One region of the Burkholderia sp. APQ4-4ca genome, then DNA from elsewhere that is predicted to be linked to it. Evidence: riboswitches for the same ligand, from Rfam matches in the RefSeq annotation. Region 1 holds a riboswitch; the other holds the start of a gene.

Region 1 (12,487 bases):
TCCAGATCCGGACGCTCGGCGCGCCATTGCGCGAGCGCATGCTCGGCTCGATCCATTAACCCTCCTCGGCTCGCCAGTTATCTTGACGTCGAGATAAATCGGCGATTATCTTGATGTCGAGATACTTTACCTGAAAACGCGCGGCGCCCCGCGGGCAGCCGCGCATCGATATCGAGGCCATGCAATGAATCGCTTCACTTCCCCCGGATGGCGGCTCGCCGTGATCGTGCTCGTCGGGCTGAACCTGCGGCCGGCGCTCGCCGCGGTCGGCCCGCTGCTCGACATGATCCAGCGCGCGACGGGGATCGGCGACGGCGCGGCCAGCCTGCTGACGACGATTCCGATCCTGCTGATGGGCCTCGGCGCGCTGAGCGCGCGGCGCCTGCAGCGCGTCACCGGGATCGCGGTCGGCGTGTGGCTCGGCGTCGCGTTGATCGGGCTGGCCTGCGCATCGCGCGTCGGTGCGCAGCATGCGTGGCTGCTGCTCGCGAGCGCGTGCTGCGCAGGCGTCGGGATCGCGATGGTGCAGGCGCTGTTGCCCGGCTTCGTGAAGGCGCATTTCGCGACGCGCATCGGCGGTGCGATGGGCGTCTATTCGACGTCGATCATGGGCGGCGCGGTACTCGCGAGCGTCGTCGCGCCGTTCGCCGCGGCGCGCTGGGGCTGGCTCGCCGCGCTCGCGGGCTGGGCGTTGCCGGCGGCGCTCGCCGCACTGGCCTGGCCGCTGGCCAGCCGGGGCGGCGACGCGCTTGCCGCCGGGCCGGCGTCGGTATCGAATGCTCGGCCGTCTCGTTCGCTCCGCGCGTGGCGGCTCGCGCTGTTCTTCGGCATCGCGACCGGCGCTTACACGCTCGTGCTCGCGTGGCTGCCGCCGTACTACATGCGGCTCGGCTGGTCGCCGACCGCGGCCGGCAGCCTGCTCGGCGGCGTGACGCTCGCGGAAGTTGTCGCGGGACTCACGATTTCCGCGACGATGGATCGCTTGCCCGATCGCCGGCCCGCGCTGCATGCGGCGATCGCGTCGCTGTTCGCCGGGTTGCTGGTGATGCTGGCCGCGCCGGAAGCACTTGCATTGCCGGCCGCGCTGCTGCTCGGCGCGGGAATCGGCGCGCTGTTTCCGCTGTCGCTGATCGTCACGGTCGACCATGCAGCCACGCCCGCCGATGCCGCGTCACTGACGGGGTTCGTGCAGGGTGTCGGCTATTTGATCGCCGGCTTGTTTCCGTTCGCGGCCGGCATCGTGCGCCAGCATCTCGCGGACCTGACGCCCGCGTGGATCGCGATGGCATGCCTCTGTGCCGTGCTGTTCGCGCTGGCGGCCGGGTTTGCACCGAAGCTGGCGCGGCACGTCGCGCGGGCCTGAGCGACGCCGCGGGCTAGCGGCGCGGGCGCCTGCATGCAGGCTGTCGTCCCGGGCATGCTCGCGCCAGGAATATCGTCGCGGCCCATCCGGATACTCGGCTCCACGGCGCAGGCGCGTTCAGCCCGCGCTCGCGTACAGCGTCGAATCCGCGAATCCTTCGGCGTCGAGCACGCGCCCGATCAGGATCAGCGCGGTGCGCTCGATCTGCGTGCCGCGCACCTTGCCGACGATGTCGGCCAACGTGCCCGTCACGCGTTCCTCGTCGGGCCAACTCGCGCGATAGATCACCGCCACCGGGCAATCGGCGCCGTAATGCGGCAGCACTTCGTCGACGATGCGCGCGAGATGGCGCACGCCGAGATGGATCGCGAGCGTCGCGCGATGCGCGGCGAGCGCGCCGAGCGCTTCGCCTTCCGGCATCGTCGTCTTGCCCGCGAAGCGCGTGAGGATCACCGTCTGCGCGACGCCGGGCAGCGTCAGCTCGACGCCGAGCGTCGCCGCGCACGCGGCCGTGGCCGTCACGCCCGGCACGATTTCGTACGGAATCCCGAGTGCTTTCAGGCGGCGGATCTGTTCGCCGATCGCGCCGTACAGCGACGGGTCGCCCGAATGCACGCGCGCGACGTCCTGCCCTTTCGCGTGCGCGGCGGCGAGCAGCGCGACGATCGCATCGAGGTCGAGCTCGGCCGTGTTCACGACCTGCTCCGCGCGATGGCCGTCGAGCACGGCGGCCGGCACGAGCGAGCCCGCATACAGGATCACCGGGCACGTGCGCACGAGGCGCTGGCCCTTTACCGTGATCAGCTCCGGGTCGCCGGGGCCCGCGCCGATGAAGTACACCGTCATCGAAATTTCTCCGTCAATTCGTGGGATGGCCCGCTGCGTCGCGTCACGCGCGCGCGGCCGGATCGAGTGCATCGACGAGCGCCGTGACCGAGTCGAACGCGCGGTCGGCATCGGGCAGCGGCGGCCGGCGCAGCATCACGACCGGCAGCCTGCGTTCGCGCGCGACGTCGAGCTTGGCCTCGGTGGCCGCGCCGCCGCTGTTCTTGCTGACGACGACGTCGATGCCCGCCAGCGCGAACAGCGCACGCTCGCCGTCGGGTGTGAACGGCCCGCGCGCGGCGAGGACCTGCGCACGGGCGTTGCCGGGGTGCGCATCGAGGCAGCGCACGAGCCAGAACTGGTGCGGCGGGATCGCATCGAGATGCGCGAGCGGCTCGCGGCCGAGCGTGAACAGCGGGCGCCTGAACGGCGCGAGCGCGGCCTCGATGCCGGCCCAGTCGTCGACCATCCGCCAGTCGTCGCCCGGTTGCGGCGTCCACGGCGCGCGGCGCAGCGCCCACAGCGGCACGCCTGCGTCGCGCGTCGCCGTCGCGGCGTTCGCGCTGATTTGCGCGGCGTACGGATGGGTGGCGTCGATCACGAGGCCGATGCCGGCGTCGCGAAGATACGCGGTCAGCCCGGCTGCGCCGCCGAAACCGCCGACGCGTACGTCGCAGCGCAGATCGTCGGGTGTCTTGCCGAGACCGGCGAGACTGTAGACGTGATGCGGGCCGAGCGCGCGCGCGATTTTCAGCGCATCGCCGGTGCCGCCGAGCAGCAGAATGCGTGGACTCATCGCGCCTCCCCGACGAAACGGCCTTGCCGGTCGATCGCGAACATCTCGACCGCGATCGACGGCGGCACGATGTCGCGCGCCACCCGCAGCGCATGCGTGCAGACGAGATCGCCGAGCGGCACGCCGTCGGCCTGCGCGAGTTTCAACGCTTCCTGGCTCGTGTTCGCGGCGCGCATCGTCGCCTGCAACGCCTCGCTCGCGCCGGCTTCGGCCGCCCACTGCGCGAGCAGCGGCAGATCGATGCTCGAATGGCGGCTGTGCAGGTCGAGATGGCCGGCCGCGAGCTTGCTCAGCTTGCCGAAGCCGCCGCACATCGACAGGCGCGCGACCGGCGCGCGCCGCAGGTGCTTGAGCACCGCGCCCGCGAAATCGCCCATCTCGATCAGCGCCATGTCGGGCAGACGGTAGTGCGCGCGCATCGCATCCTCGCTCGCGTTGCCCGTGCAGGCGGCGATGTGCGCGATGCCGTTCGCCCGCGCGACGTCGATACCCTGATGAATCGACGCGATATAGGCCGAACACGAAAACGGCCGCACGATGCCGGTCGTGCCGAGGATCGACAGCCCGCCGACGATACCCAGGCGCGGGTTCATCGTCTTCAGCGCGAGCGCCTCGCCGCCTTCGACGCCGATCGTCACGTCGAAACCGCCCGTGTAACCGTGTTCGGCGGCGAGCGCTTCCAGGTGCGTGGTCATCATCTGGCGCGGCACCGGGTTGATCGCCGGTTCGCCGACCGGCAGCGTGAGCCCCGCGCGCGTGACCGTGCCGACGCCCGGCCCCGCATGAAAACGCACGCCGGACGCCGCCGCGAGCGCGACGCGCGCGAAGACCAGCGCGCCGTGCGTGACGTCCGGATCGTCGCCGGCATCCTTGATCGTGCCGGCTTCAGCGCCCTCAGCCGTGGCGCGGCAGAATTCGAGCCGCATCATCACGCGTTGCCCCTTCGGCAGCACGATCTCGACCGCGTCGTCCGCGTGGCCCGCGAGCAGCAGACGCGCCGCCGCGAGCGACGTCGCGGTCGCGCAGCTGCCGGTCGTGTAGCCGAAGCGCAGCGGCGCGGGCTGTTCGGGGGTTTCGTCGCGCATCACGCGTCCATTGGGTTCGACGGATTCGACATATTCGACGAGCCGGCCGCGTCGGCTGCGTCTGTCGTGTCGGGTTTGCGCACGTCGTACAGCGTGACCGGCAGCGGTTGCCGCCACGTGTCGAAACGGCCGAGCGGTTCGGCGTGCGCGAGCGACACGCGCGTGAGCGTGCCGCCGTGCGCATCGCGCCACGCGGCGAGCGCCATCTCGCCTTGCAGCGTCACCGCGTTCGCGACCAGCCGCCCACCGGGTTTCAGCGACGCCCAGCACGTGTCGAGCACGCCGGGCGCCGTCGCGCCGCCGCCGACGAAGATCGCGTCGGGCGCGGCGAGCCCCGCGAGCGCATCGGGCGCACGGCCTGAAACGAGTTGCAGGCCCGGCACGCCGAGCGTATCGCGGTTGTGTTCGATGAAGCGCTGCCGTTCCGCATGCGCTTCGATTGCGATCGCCTGGCAGGATGGATGCGCGCGCATCCATTCGATGCCGATCGAGCCGCTGCCGGCGCCGACGTCCCACAGCAATTCGCCGGCCGCGGGCGCGAGGCGACCGAGCGTCATCGCGCGCAGGTCGCGCTTGGTGAGCTGGCCGTCGTGGCGGTACGCGTCGTCGGGCAGCCCGGGCGTGAGCGCGCGGCGCGGTGCGTCGGGGCTCGCCCGACAGTCGAGCGCGACGAGATTGAGCGCGGCGGTTTCGTCGATGTTCCAGTCTTGCGCGAGGCCGTCGATCCGCCGCTCGAGCGGGCCGCCCAGATGTTCGAATACGCTGATGCGCGTCGGCCCGAAGCCGCGGGCGGCGAGTTCGGCGGCGACCGCGGCCGGCGTGCGGCCGTCGGCGCTCAACACGAACAGGCGCCGGCCCGGCAGCAGGTGGCGGGCCAGCGTCGCGAGCGGACGCCCAACGAGCGAGACCGCACCGACGTCCTGCAGCGCCCAGCCCAGGCGTGCGGCCGCGAGCGACAGCGACGACGGCGCCGGCAGGACGCGCCATTCGTCCGGGGAAAGCTCGCGGGCGAGCGTCGCGCCAACGCCGAACAGCATCGGGTCGCCGCTCGCGAGCACGCACACGGGCGCGCCGCGGCGCGCGAGCAGCCCCGACAGGTCGAACGGCGACGGCCATGCTTCGCGCGCGGCGCGCAGCCGCGCGGGCAGCATGTCGAGATGCCGTTTCGCGCCAACCACATGCGTCGCGTCGAGCAACGCGCGCCGCGCGTGGCGCCCGAGCCCCGCGTAACCGTCGTCGCCGATGCCCACTACCGTCAGCCACGCCGTCATGCACCCTTCCCCATCGTTCGATTTCATACCGTGTGTAGCGATGCGCAGCCGCCGAGCTGCCGCGCATCGATCCGTTTCCGTGCCGCGGCATTGGCGCCACGGACGATGCCGCCACGCTCCTGGTCAGCCGCGCGGCGTGCCGCCGATCCACATCACCATCGCCAGATACAGTCCGGCGATCGCCGCGACCAGCAGCCAGCCGAGCAGTAGCCATGCGAGCGGTCGCACGCCGCCTTTCCTGAACAGGTAGGTTCCACCTGCCGCGATCGGCGCCGCGAGGCCGGCGAGCCCGACATTCTTCGGCCATTCGGCGGACGGCGCAAACGGAATCAGCATGCCCGCGAGCATCATCCATGCGGGGAGGCCCAGCAAGGCCAGTGCGATTCCGATGCCGAACAGCTCCGTCCTGCCGAGTTTCATCATCGCGGATACCGGCGTCGCGCCGATCGAATGTCGAGCCGCCAATCGTACCATCCGCGCAACCGCACGCCGGTCGTCACAGCCATGCTGCGACACCGTTGCAGCGCACACCGCCGATGCAGGATCGCCGCGAAAATCGGGTATCCTACGGCCGTTCGTTCGCCGGTGCCCTTCGGGGCCGAAGAGGGAACACAGGGCGCACCGCGCGCCGCTGTGGCTGCCCCCGCAACTGTAGACAGCGAGCCGATCTCCCCCTCATGCCACTGGTTTCACCGGGAAGGCCGGGAGGAGGCGCCGACCTGTCAGCCAGGAGACCTGCCGGCCAGAAAGTGCGTGCGTGCCAGTCGGCGTCGGGCGGGGTGTACCGATGCGTTGGCCGCGGCGCCACACTGTTCCGGTATCCCGTTGAGTTCCGCCCCCGATTCGATTCCTGCGTCGCCCGTCGTGCGCCCGTCGGCTTGCCCGGGGCTCGTGCGCGTGGTCGCGGCCGCCGACGGCGGGCTGTGCCGGATCAAGTTGCCGGGCGGCCGGCTCGACGCGCGCCAGGCGCGCGCGATCGCCGCCGCCGCGCGCCGGTACGGCTCCGGCGAGATCGATGCGACCAATCGCGCGAATCTCCAGTTGCGCGGCATTCGCGACGGCGCGGCCGATGCGCTCGCGCGCGCGCTGCTCGATGCGGGGCTCGGCCCGCGTACGAGCGCCGACAATACCGCCGTCGATGCGGCCGCGCTCGCGGCGAGCGACGACGTCCGCAACGTGTTGCTCAGCCCGCTCGCCGGGCACGACCCGGCCGCGCTCGTCGATAGCCGTGCGCTCGCCGTGCCGCTGCTCGACATGCTCGCGAGCGAGCCGCGCCGCGGCGAACTGTCGCCGAAATTCTCGATCCAGCTCGACGGCGGCGAAGCGGTCGCGGCGCTCGATCATCCGCACGACATCTGGCTCGCCGCGTGGCGTCGCGGCGACGGCGCGGTACGTCTCGCGGCGGGGCTGGCCGGCTGTCCGCCGGTGGCGCACCACGACCGGCCCGCGTCGGTCGACGTGTCGATCGATCAAGGCGTCGCACTGGTTCGCGCGCTGTTGCTCGCGTTCCTCGATCTCGCGCCGGCCGACGTCGCGCGGATGCGCGCGCTGCTGTCGACGTGCGGCGAACCCGCCCTGCTCGAGCGCGCGCAACGCTACCTGCCCTTCCCGCTCGCGGCCGATCCGACGCTCGCCGGCTGGCGACGCACGCGTGCCGACCCCGCGTCGCGTTTCGGCGCATACCCGTCGCGCGACGCGGCGCGCTGCAGCGTCGGCGCGCAATTCGCGCTCGGGCGGCTCGACGCGGCGCAACTGGAGCGGCTCGCCGCGCTGGCCGAAGCCGACGGCGACGGCACGCTGTCGATGACGCCGTGGCAAGGGGTGTTCATGCACGGCGTGCCGAACGAGCGTGCGGCGGCGACGCGCGAAGCCCTCGCGTCGCTCGGCCTCGTGTGCGCGGCGTCCGACCCGCTGGCGACCCTCGTTGCCTGCACCGGCAGCGCGGGCTGCGCGAAAGCGCGCGCCGACACGAAACACGACGCGCGCGTGCTTGCCGCGCGCATCGGCCATCCGCTCGACGTGCATCTGACCGGTTGCGAACGCCACTGCGCGCTGCCGCACGCTGCCACGCATACGCTCGTCGCGGTGGCGCCCCAACACTACGACCTTTATCGGCGCGACGCGGCCGCGGGCCTCGGCGCCCCGCTCGCGCGCCGTCTGACGATTGACCAGGCCGCGGTCCGACTCATGGACGCGCGGCGCAGCCAGGACACCACCGATGCTTGACTACATTCGCGACGGGCAGGAAATCTACCGCCAGTCGTTCGCGACGATCCGCGCCGAGGCCGACCTGTCGCAGGTGCCGCCCGATCTCGAGAAACTCGCGGTACGCGTGATCCACGCGAGCGGGATGGTCGACGTCGTGTACGACCTGCGTTTTTCCGTCGGCGCCGGCACGGCCGGCCGCGCGGCGCTCGCGGCCGGCGCGCCGATCCTGTGCGACGCGAGAATGGTCGCCGAAGGCATCACGCGCGCGCGGCTGCCCGCGGCCAACCGCGTGATCTGCACGCTCGGCGAGCCGGAGGTGCCCGACCTCGCGCAACGCGTCGGCAACACGCGTTCGGCCGCCGCGCTCGAACTGTGGCGTCCGCATCTCGCGGGCAGCGTCGTCGTGATCGGCAACGCGCCGACCGCGCTGTTCCACCTGCTCGACATGATCGATGCCGGCGCGCCGCGCCCCGCGCTGATCCTCGGTTTCCCGGTCGGCTTCATCGGCGCGGCCGAATCGAAGGCGGCGCTCGACGCCGACAGCCGCGGCGTGCCGTACGTCACGCTGCTCGGCCGGCGCGGCGGCAGCGCGATGGCCGCCGCCGCGGTGAATGCGCTCGCGACGGAGGTCGAATGACGCGCGTGCGTGGGCGGCTGTTCGGCGTCGGGGTCGGCCCCGGCGATCCCGAGTTGATGACGATCAAGGCGCTGCGCGTGCTGCAGGCGGCGCCGGTGGTCGCGTATTTCGTCGCGAAGGGCAAGAAAGGCAACGCGTACGGCATCGTCGAGGCGCACCTGCTCGACGGGCAGACGCAACTGCCGCTCGTCTACCCGGTGACGACCGAGGCACTGCCGCCGCCGCTGTGCTACGAGACGGTGATCGCCGATTTCTACGACACCGCGGCCGAGATCGTCGCCGCGCACCTCGATGCAGGCCGCGACGTCGCGGTGATCTGCGAAGGCGACCCGTTCTTCTATGGCTCGTACATGTACCTGCACGACCGCCTCGCGCCGCGCTACGAGACCGAGGTGATCCCGGGCGTGTGCGCGATGCTCGGCGGCACGGCCGTGCTCGGCCAGCCGCTCGTCTATCGCAACCAGAGCCTGTCGGTGCTGTCGGGCGTGCTGCCCGAGCACGAACTGCGCGAGCGGCTCGCGCGGGCCGACGCGGCCGTCGTGATGAAGCTCGGCCGCAACTTCGACAAGGTGCGGCGCGTGCTCGACGCACTCGGGCTCGCGAAGCGCGCGCTGTACGTCGAGCGCGCGACGATGGCGAACCAGCGCATCGTGCCGCTCGACGAAGTCGATCCGATAGCGTCGCCGTATTTCTCGCTGCTCGTCGTGCCGGGGGAAAAATGGCAAGGATGACGACGCCGCCCGCGATCGTGATACTCGGCGCGGGCGCGCTCGATACCGCGCGACGTATCCAGGCGCGTTACCCGGGCGCGCGCGTGCACGGTCTCGCGTCGCGCGTCAACGCCGACGTGCCGTTCGACGAACTCGGCGTGCATCTGCATGAACTCTATGCGCGCGGCTCGCCGATCGTCGCGCTGTGCGCGGCCGGCATCGTGATCCGCTGCCTCGCGCCGGCGCTCGCCGACAAGGGCGTCGAGCCGCCGGTGCTCGCGGTCGCGGAGGACGGCTCGGCCGTCGTGCCGCTGCTCGGCGGGCTGACGGGCGTCAACGTGATCGCGCGCGAAATCGCCGAATGCGTGGGCGTCGCGCCGGCGATCACGACGAGCGGCGAACTGCGCTTCGGCGCGTGCGTGCTCAATCCGCCGGAAGGCTATGCGCTCGCCGATCTCGCGCAGGGCAAGCGCTTCGTGTCCGACCTGCTCGCGGGCGCGTCGCCGCGCCTCGACGGCGCCGCGCCGTGGCTCGACGACGTCGCGCTGCCGCGCGATGCCGCGGCCGCACACGCGATTCGCGTGACGCCCGATGCGTGGCGCGGCGCGCACGACGAACTCGTGATTCATCCGCGCAGCGTGGTGGTCGGCGTCGCGGCGGATGCCGTGCATGCGGACGAAGCGCTGGCCGCGCGCATCGCAGCCTCGCTCGACGCCCAGGGCCTCGCACGGCTGGCGCTCGCGGCCATCGTCGCGCCCGCGTCGGCGATCGGCGAACCCGCGCTGGAAGAAGCGGCGCACACGCTCGACGTGCCGCTGCGTTTCGTCGATGACGATAGCGATCCCGATCGCGACACGCCCGCGGACGCCGCCACGCTGCTCGGCCGCGCATTACGCGTCGCCCACACACTGCGTGAAGCATCGAACGGCCTCGCGTGCGCAATCGCATCCCATCCGGTCGATCCGGCCACGCTCGGCCGCGCGCGCGGCCGCCTGACGGTACTCGGCCTCGGTCCAGGCGGCGCCGCCTGGCTCACGCCGGCCGCGCGCGCCGCGCTCGCGGACGCGACCGACATCCTCGGCTATACGACCTACGTGAACATGGCCGGCCCGTTTCGAGCGGACCAGCGCGTGCACGGCACCGACAATCGCGAGGAAATGCAGCGCGCGCGCCATGCGTTCGAACTGGCGGCCGAGGGCCGGTGCGTCGCGGTCGTGTCGTCGGGCGACCCCGGCGTGTTCGCGATGGCGGCGGCCGTGCTCGAAGCGCTCGATGAAGCCCGCAACCCGCACTGGGCCGCGGTCGACCTGCGCGTGGAGCCCGGCATCTCGGCGTCGCTCGCGACGGCCGCGCAGGCCGGCGCGCCGCTCGGCCACGATTTCTGCGCGATCTCGCTGTCGGACAACCTGAAGCCGTGGGACGTGATCGAAACGCGTCTGCGGCACGCGGCGCAAGCCGATCTCGTGATGGCGTTCTACAACCCGATCTCGCGCGCGCGGCCGTGGCAGCTCGACCGGGCGCTCGACATCGTGCGCGCGCATCGCGCGGCCGAGACGGTGGTCGTGCTCGGCCGCGACATCGGCCGGCCGGGCGCGACGCTTTCGACGACGACCCTCGGCGCGCTGCGCGGCGACCAGGTCGACATGCGCACGATGGTGATCGTCGGCTCGTCGACCACGCGGCGCTTCGCGATCGGCAACGCACGCGAATGGGTCTATACGCCGCGCTGGTATCGCTGAACGCCGCTGCGCCCGCCGGTTGCGCATACCTACCGCATCCGACGGCATTCGCACGAATGTGAACGCACAGGCGTGCGAGCGAGCCGTTCATCGACATGCCGGCGCGTCGCCGGTTCGCTGGAACCGGTCCATCCGCGCGGCGTCGTGCGATCGATCGGAAAAAATGCCCTCCGCGCGTTTCGATATTCGACCGAATCGGCAAGTTCGTTACGTATCGAGAATCGAATAACAAAAAGAAGAACACCTAAGTTTCCTATTCGACGCGAATCCTCCAAGATAGGCACGCCGCCGGCGGGACACGTGCTTTTCCCGCCGGCGACGATACGCAGGCCAGCGTATCCCTCTTCCACTTGGAGAACACAGAATGAACAACAATGTGTTGCCGCGTTTCATTCCGCGTGCGTTTGCCGCGGGTTGTCTGCTCGCGATGGCGAGCGTGTCGCAAGGTGCCGGCGTCTATGCGCCCTTTGTCGACGTGACGCTTTATCCCACGCCGCTGGTCGACCAGATCGGCGTGCGCCAGGGCATCCAGCAGTTCACGCTCGCGTTCGTGGTCGCGGGCAACGGCTGCGTGCCGTCGTGGGGCGGCGTGCAGCCGATCGGCAACGGCGCGAGCGGCGGCCTGCTGACCGCGCTGTCCACGTCGATCGCCAGCTACCGCGCGAAAGGCGGCGAAGTCGCCGTGTCGTTCGGCGGCGCGAACGGCACGCCGCTGATGCAGGCGTGCTCGACGGTTCCCGCGCTGAAGACCGCGTACCAGACGGTGATCGACACGTACGGCCTCACGCATGTCGACTTCGACATCGAGGGCGCGTCGCAGCAGGACACGGCGGCGGTCGCGCGCAACTTCCAGGCGGTCGCGCAACTGCAGGCCGACTACGCGGCGAAGGGCAAGCCGCTGCACGTGACGCTGACGCTGCCGACGATGCCGACCGGGCTCACGCAGGACGGCGTGAACGTCGTCAACGCGGCCATCGCGAACAAGGCCACGTTCGACGCGGTCAACGTGATGGCGATGGATTACGGCCCCGCGAACATCGACATGGGCGCCGCCGCGATCAGCGCCGCGCAGGCGCTCTATTCGCAGCTCGACACCGCGTTCAAATCCGCCGGCCAGCCGAAGACCAACGCGCAGCTGTGGCAGATGGTCGGCGTCACGCCGATGATCGGCGTCAACGACGTGCAGGGTGAAACCTTCACGCTCGCGAATGCGCAGACCGTGCTGAACGCGGCCGTCGCGAACGGCTACGGTTTCTTCGGCAACTGGTCGGTCGGCCGCGATCAGGCGTGCCCGTCCGGCGGCACGTATGCGTCGCCGACCTGCTCGGGCGTCGCGCAGCAGCCGTACGCGTTCGCGACGATCTTCAAGAAGCTCGACGGCAAGTGGGGCGCGGGCGTCACGCAGGACCCGAACTACGGCGGCGGCTCGGACGGCGGCACGCCGCAGCCGGGCGCACCGTGGGCGGCCGGCCAGGTCTATACGGCCGGCGCGACGGTCACCTACCAGGGCACGACGTATCAGGCGCAGTGGTGGACGCAGGGCGACGTGCCCGGCCAGGCGGCCGTATGGAAGCCGATCAACGGCGGCACGCCCACGTGGTCGGCGACGACCGCCTATCAGGGCGGCACGTGCGTGACGTATCAGGGCGCGAAGTATTGCGCGAAATGGTGGACGCAGGGCGACAACCCGAGCGCGGGCGGCGTGTGGGTGAAGTCGTGACGGTGCGACGCGCTCGCGCGTGACGCGCGGCGGGGCGTTGCCGGCGTGGCGGGACCGCACGCCGGCGACGGCCCTCTGCCGGCGCCGGCGCGCGCCGCCGCCCTACCCGCGCGCGTGTTCGGCCAGCAGCCGC
Region 2 (6,380 bases), on a different contig from region 1:
ATGGGGCAGTGGCTGTCGCTGCCGATGATCGTCGCGGGTATCGCGCTGATGGTGTGGGCGTATCGCCGCCGCGCGGCGAACGCGAATGCGGCTGCTTGAAGTGGACGCATGAGGTGGCCGCATGACGCGGTATCGATGCACGCGCGATCGGCGTGCGCATCGGCTACCCGGATGCACATGAAAAACGCCGGCCCGAGGGCCGGCGTTTTGCGTTTCCGACAACGGCGCGATGCGCGTTACTTCATCTGCACGGAGCCGTTGACGGTGACCGACACGGTGGCCTTGCCGCCTTCGACCGCGATCGGCGCGCTCATCTTCGCGCTGTCCATCGGCGCCGCGGCCATCGCCATCATGCGCGGGTACGGCTGCACGTTGCGGCCGCTGCCGACGTTCACGTCGCGGATCGTGTAGCTGTTGTAGCCGAACGCCTTCGCGGCTTCGTCCGCGCGGGCGCGGAACGACTTGATCGCTTCGGTCGTGAGCTTCTGCTCGGCCGTGCGCTGGGCTTCCGGCGACAGCGAGAACTCGACGTTCGCGACTTGCATCAGGTTCGACAACTGGCCTGCCAGCTTCGATGCCGCGGCGAAATCGCGCGATTCGAGCGCGACTTCGGTGCGGCCGCGCCATGCGGAGATCTTGCCGTCGCGATCGGTGCTCGGATACACCGAGAACGCGCCCGTGTGCGCGGTGACGCCCGACACGCCCTTCGCCTGCGACAGCGCCGCATCCGCGCGCTGGTTCAACTGCGCGGTGAGACTGCCCGGGTCCTTGGCCTGCTGCTCGTAGAACAGCGTGATGTGGATGATGTCCTGCGGCACGTCGGCGCTGGCCTGCGACGAAAGCGACAGCACGCCGGCCGGCTCCGGAAAGTGCGGGTTCGCGGCCTGGGCGTGCGCGGCGGGCGACGCGAGCGTCAGCGCGACGGGAACGGCGGCGGCGAGGGCGAGCGACAGCGCGAGAGCGGATTTCTTGGTCATTGTTGGACTCCTTGTGCGAGGGCGCGCACGCGGATCACGCGTGCGCGACGCGGGCGTACCGCGCGACGAAAAAAACGACAGCCGGCCCGATCGGCCGACAGCGGTTGCTTAGGCCGCGCGAAAGCATCGCGAGTTCCGTGACGGCCGTGCGTACTGACCAGATTTGACGTTTTGGCCGGTGCCTACTTCATCAACTTTTCGGTGATGAACCGCCATTCCGCGCGCGTGACGGGCGTGATCGACAGCCGGTTGCCGCGGGCGAGCACGCGCATGTCGGCGAGCTCGTCGTGCTCGCGCAGCGAGGCGAGCGGTACGAGCGGCGACCTCTTCACGAAGCGCACGTCGACGAGCAGCCAGCGTGGCGCTTCCTGTGTCGATTTCGGGTCGTAATAGGGGCTTTTCGGATCGAACTGCGTGGGATCGGGGTAGGGCGTGGACGACACTTCGGCGAGACCCGCGATGCCCGGTTCGGGGCAGCTCGAGTGATAGAACAGCACGCCGTCGCCGATCTTCATCGTGTCGCGCATGAAATTGCGCGCCTGATAGTTGCGCACGCCGGTCCACGGCAGCGAACGCTGCGGTGCGTTGGCGAGATCGTCGATGCTTGCTTCGTCCGGTTCGGACTTCATCAGCCAGTATTGCATGGTCGTGATCGACGCAAAAAGAGGCTGCTACAAAAGAAAACGGCACCGGGAGTTGCCCGATGCCGTTGGATAGGCCCCCGCCTTGGCCGCTAGGCCGGCATCCTGAACCTGAGGTTCAGAATTGGTCGCAGTTAGCAGCACTTCGGGTACATCAGACAGAGTGACGCGCGCGCCCGTGCTACAAATTTCCGCAACCGTGCACATGGCATTGGTTCAAGGAATATATGACCTTGGCGAACCAGGCAGGGAAGCTGACTGAACTGTGTTTCGATGCGCCAATTTGACCACCGTTGACCGTCGAGATCAAGCGGAATCGACGCATCGTTTGAAACGTTACTGCGTCTCGTGCTGTGCGAGCACCGCGCCGAGTTGTTCGTTCATCTGGTGCATTGTACGACGGATTTCTTCCGCCGGAAATGCTTCACCGTGCCGCACGCTCGTTTGCAACCGCAGCAATTCCGACGCGAGCGACAGCGCCGCCATCACCGCGATGCGATCGGTGCCGCGCACCGAGCTGTTCGAGCGGATTTTCGACATTTCGGCATCGACGCGCGCGACCGCTTCGAGCAGCGCCGCTTCGGTCTCGGCCGAACAGGCGAGCCGATAGGCCTGACCGAGAATCGAGACTTCGATCTGCTTGGTGCTCATGCATGTTCTCCGTGGCTGGCCGCATCATCGCCATCCGTGCGCGCTTGCGCATCGAGCAGGTCGAGCTGGTTGTCGGCTTGCTCCGCGCTCTTCGAGCGCGGCAGCTTTTCGAGAATCGCGTTCAGTTTTACCTGGGCGTCGTCGATCTTCGCCGACAACGTGTCGCGCTCGGCCGCGAGCGCATTGCGTTCGTCGCGCAGCTGCGCGAGTTCCGCGCGGACCGTGTCCGCTTCCGCGCGCAATTGCGCGACCTGCTCCTCGAGCGCGAGCCGTTCCGAGTGATAGCGCTTGTTCAGCGAAATCAGACGGCCAATATTTTGAGACAGGGTTTCGAGTTCGTTGAGCATTTGCTGCGTCCTCTAAAGACCCAGCATTTTAGCGCGGAATACCGCCCAATCCGACATCTGTAACGTTTCCAGTCGTAACACCCCTGCTTCTTGCCGCGAATCGGCGCTTCCCGCGCGAGTCCGGATGCTTCCTTGACGCTCGCGCGACCGGCTCCTAAACTGGCGCCGCCTCGGTGCTCGCGCGCAGGACGCGCGGTTAAACGGGAAGCAGGGTGCGGGCTCGAGGAGCACGCCAACCTGCGCTGCCCCCGCAACGGTAAGCGGCCGCGTCGCGTGACGCAGGCCGGCTCGGGCGCGTTTCGCGTGCAGGTCGCACGCGGGCGCGGGCCACTGCGCATCATTGCGCGGGAAGGCGAGCCGGACCGCCGCCAGCCCGGATACCGGCCGAGACGGGGAGCCCGCACGGGCTCCATGACGCGCGGCCTGCGGGGAAGCGGGGCGCGCAATGTTCACGGAACGTTCTTCGATGCCGACCCCAATCGTCCGCCACGCGCCCATGTCGCGCGCGGCCGGCTACCGCCAGCGGATGCGCCGCGCGTCGTGCGCGCGGCCGTGCGCGGCATGAACGCCGCGCGCGCCGGCGTCATCTGGGCCGCGCTGGGCGCCGTGGTCGCGCTGCTGTTCGTCGCGTCGCTGTCGATCGGCAGCGTGCCGATGTCGCCGTGGCAAGCACTCGCATCGCTCGTGCCGCACGGCGGCGACACCCTGTTCGCCGATATCGTGCGCACGCTGCGCCTGCCGCGCGCGCTCGCGGGTTTCGCGTGCGGCGCGCTGCTCGCGCTGGCCGGCGCGTTGTTGCAGGTGCTGCTGCGCAATCCGCTCGCGGAGCCGTACGTGCTGGGCGTGTCGGGCGGTGCGGCCGGTTTCGCGCTCGTCGCGATGATCGCGGGCGGCGCGTGGTGGCTCGTCGACGCATCCGCGTTCGCCGGTTCGCTCGTATCGGTCGCGCTGGTGCTCGGTCTCGCGAGGCGGGAGCTGTGGCGCGGCGAATCGCGCGACGCGTCGCCGCGGCTGCTGCTCACGGGCGTCGTGATCGCGGCGGGGTGGGGCGCGCTCGTCACGCTGTTGCTGTCGCTCGCGCCCGACGCGCGGTTGCGCGGCATCATCTTCTGGCTGACGGGCGACCTGAACGGCGCGACGGCGCCGTGGTTCGCGTGGGGCGCGCTGCTGCTGAGCGCAGGCGTCGCGTTGCCGGCCGCGCCGCAACTGAACGTGCTGCTGCGCGGCGACGCGAGCGCGCTCGCGCTCGGCGTGCCGGTCGCGCGCCTGCGCGTGCGGATCTATCTCGTCGCGTCGCTGGCCGCCGCGGCCGCGGTCACGACGGCCGGGACGATCGGTTTCGTCGGCCTCGTCGTGCCGCATGCGTTGCGGCTCGCGTTCGGCAACGACCAGCGGATGCTGCTGCCGGCCGCGATGCTCGCGGGCGGCGGCGGCGTGATGGCGGCCGACCTGCTCGCGCGCACCGCGATCGCGCCCGCGCAATTGCCGGTCGGCGTCATGACCGCGTTGATCGGCGTGCCGACGTTCCTGTGGATGCTGCTGAGGAGGCCGATGCGATGACGGGCGCCGCAGTACGGAATGCCGCCGCCGGCGACATGCGCTACATGGCCGTCGACCTGACGCTCAAGGCCGGCGCGCGCACGCTGCTCGACCACTTCACGCAGGTGTTCCGCCCCGGCGAGATCTGGTGCGTCGCCGGGCCGAACGGCGCGGGCAAGACGACGCTGCTCGCGACGCTCGCGGGACTGCAGCCGCCCGCCGCGGGACACGTCGAGATCGACGGCCGGCCGCTTGCCGCGTGGCGCCCCGAACACCTCGCGCAGCGCCGCGCACTGATGCCGCAGCAATTGCACGATGCGTTCAGCGCGACCGTGTTCGACACGGTGCTGCTCAGCCGCTTTCCGTATCTCGGCGGCTGGGGGTGGGAGCGCGACGGCGACCGCGCGGCCGCGCGCGATGCGCTCGCGACGTTCGACCTGAGCCTGCTCGCGTCGCGCGACGTGATGTCGCTGTCGGGCGGCGAGCGGCAGCGGGTCGCGCTGGCCGCGACGCTGTGCCAGGATGCGCCGTTGATGCTGCTCGACGAACCGCTCGCGCATCTCGACCTGCATCACCAGATCGACTGCCTGACGGCGCTGGCCGCCTGGCTCGCGGCAGGCCCGCGCACGGTGATGTTTTCGTGTCACGACCTGAATCTCGCACGGCGTTTCGCGACGCATGCGCTGTTGCTCGACGGCTGCGGCCATGCGTGGGCCGGCCTCGTGCACGACGTGCTGACGCCGGAGCGCGCGAGCGACGCGTTCGGCTATCCGCTCGTGCTGATCCGCGAGAACGGCCGCGATGCGCTGCTGCCGGCGTGGCCCGCGCGACAATGATCTTTCCCGTTCCGAATTTTCCGATGCGCGGCGCATGCCGCCCCCACCACACGGCTTCCCGATGACCATTTCGACCCAATTCCCGCCCGCGATCGCGCCGCTCGACGACGCGCTGCGCACGCGCCTGCAGCACGTGATCGACCACAAGACCAAGCCGCCCGGCAGCCTCGGCCAGCTCGAGGCGCTCGCGCTGCAGATCGGCCTGATCCAGCGCACCGAGCGGCCGGGCGTGCAGCGTCCCGTGACGATCGTGTTCGCGGGCGATCACGGGATCGCGGCCGAGGGCGTCAGCCCTTATCCGCAGGCGGTGACGGCGCAGATGGTCGCGAACTTCCTCGCCGGCGGCGCGGCGATCAACGCGTTTTCGGGCGTCGCGCAGAGCACGCTCGAGATCGTCGATGCGGGCGTCGCGTCGCCGCTGCCGCTGTCGGACCGGCTGGTGTCGCTGCCGGTCGCGCGCGGCACGCGCAACTTCGCGGCGGAACCGGCGATGACGCGTGAAGAAGCGATGACGGCGCTGGCCGCGGGCGCGGCGCGCGTCCGCCTGCACGCGTCGCTCGGCACGAACGTGATCGGCTTCGGCGAGATGGGGATCGCGAACACGTCGTCGGCCGCGTGCCTGATGAGCCGGTTGCTCGACGTACCGATCGACGCATGCGTCGGCCGCGGCACGGGCCTCGACGATCAGGGCCTCGCGCACAAGCGCGCGGTGCTCGGCCGCGCGCTCGTCAAGCACTCGCATGCGATCGCGCCGCTCGACGTGCTCGCGACGTTCGGCGGCTTCGAGATCGCGATGATGACGGGCGCGTACCTCGCGGCCGCGAGCGAGCGGATGACGATCCTCGTCGACGGCTTCATCGCGACCGCCGCGCTGCTCGTCGCCGAGCGCATCGCGCCCGGCGTGCGCGACTATTGCGTGTTCTCGCATACGTCGCACGAGGCCGGCCACCGGCGCATGCTCGAGCATTTCGGCGCGAAGCCGCTGCTCGCGCTCGACCTGCGGCTCGGCGAAGGCACGGGCGCCGCGCTCGCGCTGCCGCTGGTGCGCGCGGCCGCCGCGTTCCTCAGCGAGATGGCGAGCTTCGAATCCGCCGGCGTCGACGATCGTGACGCCTGAGCGCGCGCGCGGCATGCGGGCCGAACTGCGCTACTTCTTCGTCGCGCTCGGCTATTTCACGCGCGTGCCCGTGCCGCGCTCGATCGGCTACACGGCCGGCGACCTCGACCAGGCCGCGCGCTATTTTCCGCTCGTCGGCGCGTGCGTCGGCGCATGGGGCGCGCTCGTCTATCTCGTCGCGCTGCGCGCGCTGCCGCCATCGATCGCGGTGGGGCTGTCGATGGCTGCGACGCTGCTCGCGACCGGCGCGTTCCACGAAGACGGCCTTGCCG

The links. Region 1 has a riboswitch for cobalamin ahead of cobG (precorrin-3B synthase). Riboswitches for the same ligand answer to the same signal wherever they lie in the genome.
Region 2: linked by a shared signal. The riboswitch ahead of AC3IFE_RS10480 (FecCD family ABC transporter permease) and the one ahead of cobG (precorrin-3B synthase) in region 1 are both predicted to bind cobalamin.

The regions. Positions count from the first base shown of each region.
Region 1 covers NZ_JBYQCG010000059.1:203,491-215,977, reverse strand. The annotation lists gene AC3IFE_RS02785 (MarR family winged helix-turn-helix transcriptional regulator) at 1-56, opposite strand, end outside; gene AC3IFE_RS02780 (MFS transporter) at 185-1,363, shown strand; gene cobM (precorrin-4 C(11)-methyltransferase) at 1,481-2,209, opposite strand; gene AC3IFE_RS02770 (cobalt-precorrin-6A reductase) at 2,253-2,984, opposite strand; gene AC3IFE_RS02765 (cobalt-precorrin-5B (C(1))-methyltransferase) at 2,981-4,069, opposite strand; gene cbiE (precorrin-6y C5,15-methyltransferase (decarboxylating) subunit CbiE) at 4,069-5,340, opposite strand; gene AC3IFE_RS02755 (hypothetical protein) at 5,464-5,805, opposite strand; cobalamin riboswitch at 5,907-6,097, shown strand; gene cobG (precorrin-3B synthase) at 6,205-7,566, shown strand; gene AC3IFE_RS02745 (precorrin-8X methylmutase) at 7,559-8,185, shown strand; gene AC3IFE_RS02740 (precorrin-2 C(20)-methyltransferase) at 8,182-8,916, shown strand; gene cobJ (precorrin-3B C(17)-methyltransferase) at 8,913-10,634, shown strand; gene AC3IFE_RS02730 (chitinase) at 10,999-12,354, shown strand; gene AC3IFE_RS02725 (IclR family transcriptional regulator) at 12,457-12,487, opposite strand, start outside.
Region 2 covers NZ_JBYQCG010000086.1:2,312-8,691, forward strand. The annotation lists gene lgt (prolipoprotein diacylglyceryl transferase) at 1-99, shown strand, start outside; gene AC3IFE_RS10455 (SIMPL domain-containing protein) at 237-977, opposite strand; gene AC3IFE_RS10460 (EVE domain-containing protein) at 1,160-1,621, opposite strand; RNA gene ssrS (6S RNA) at 1,692-1,873, opposite strand; gene AC3IFE_RS10470 (cell division protein ZapA) at 1,955-2,269, opposite strand; gene AC3IFE_RS10475 (ATPase) at 2,266-2,616, opposite strand; cobalamin riboswitch at 2,771-3,019, shown strand; gene AC3IFE_RS10480 (FecCD family ABC transporter permease) at 3,178-4,176, shown strand; gene AC3IFE_RS10485 (ABC transporter ATP-binding protein) at 4,173-4,991, shown strand; gene cobT (nicotinate-nucleotide--dimethylbenzimidazole phosphoribosyltransferase) at 5,053-6,108, shown strand; gene AC3IFE_RS10495 (adenosylcobinamide-GDP ribazoletransferase) at 6,122-6,380, shown strand, end outside.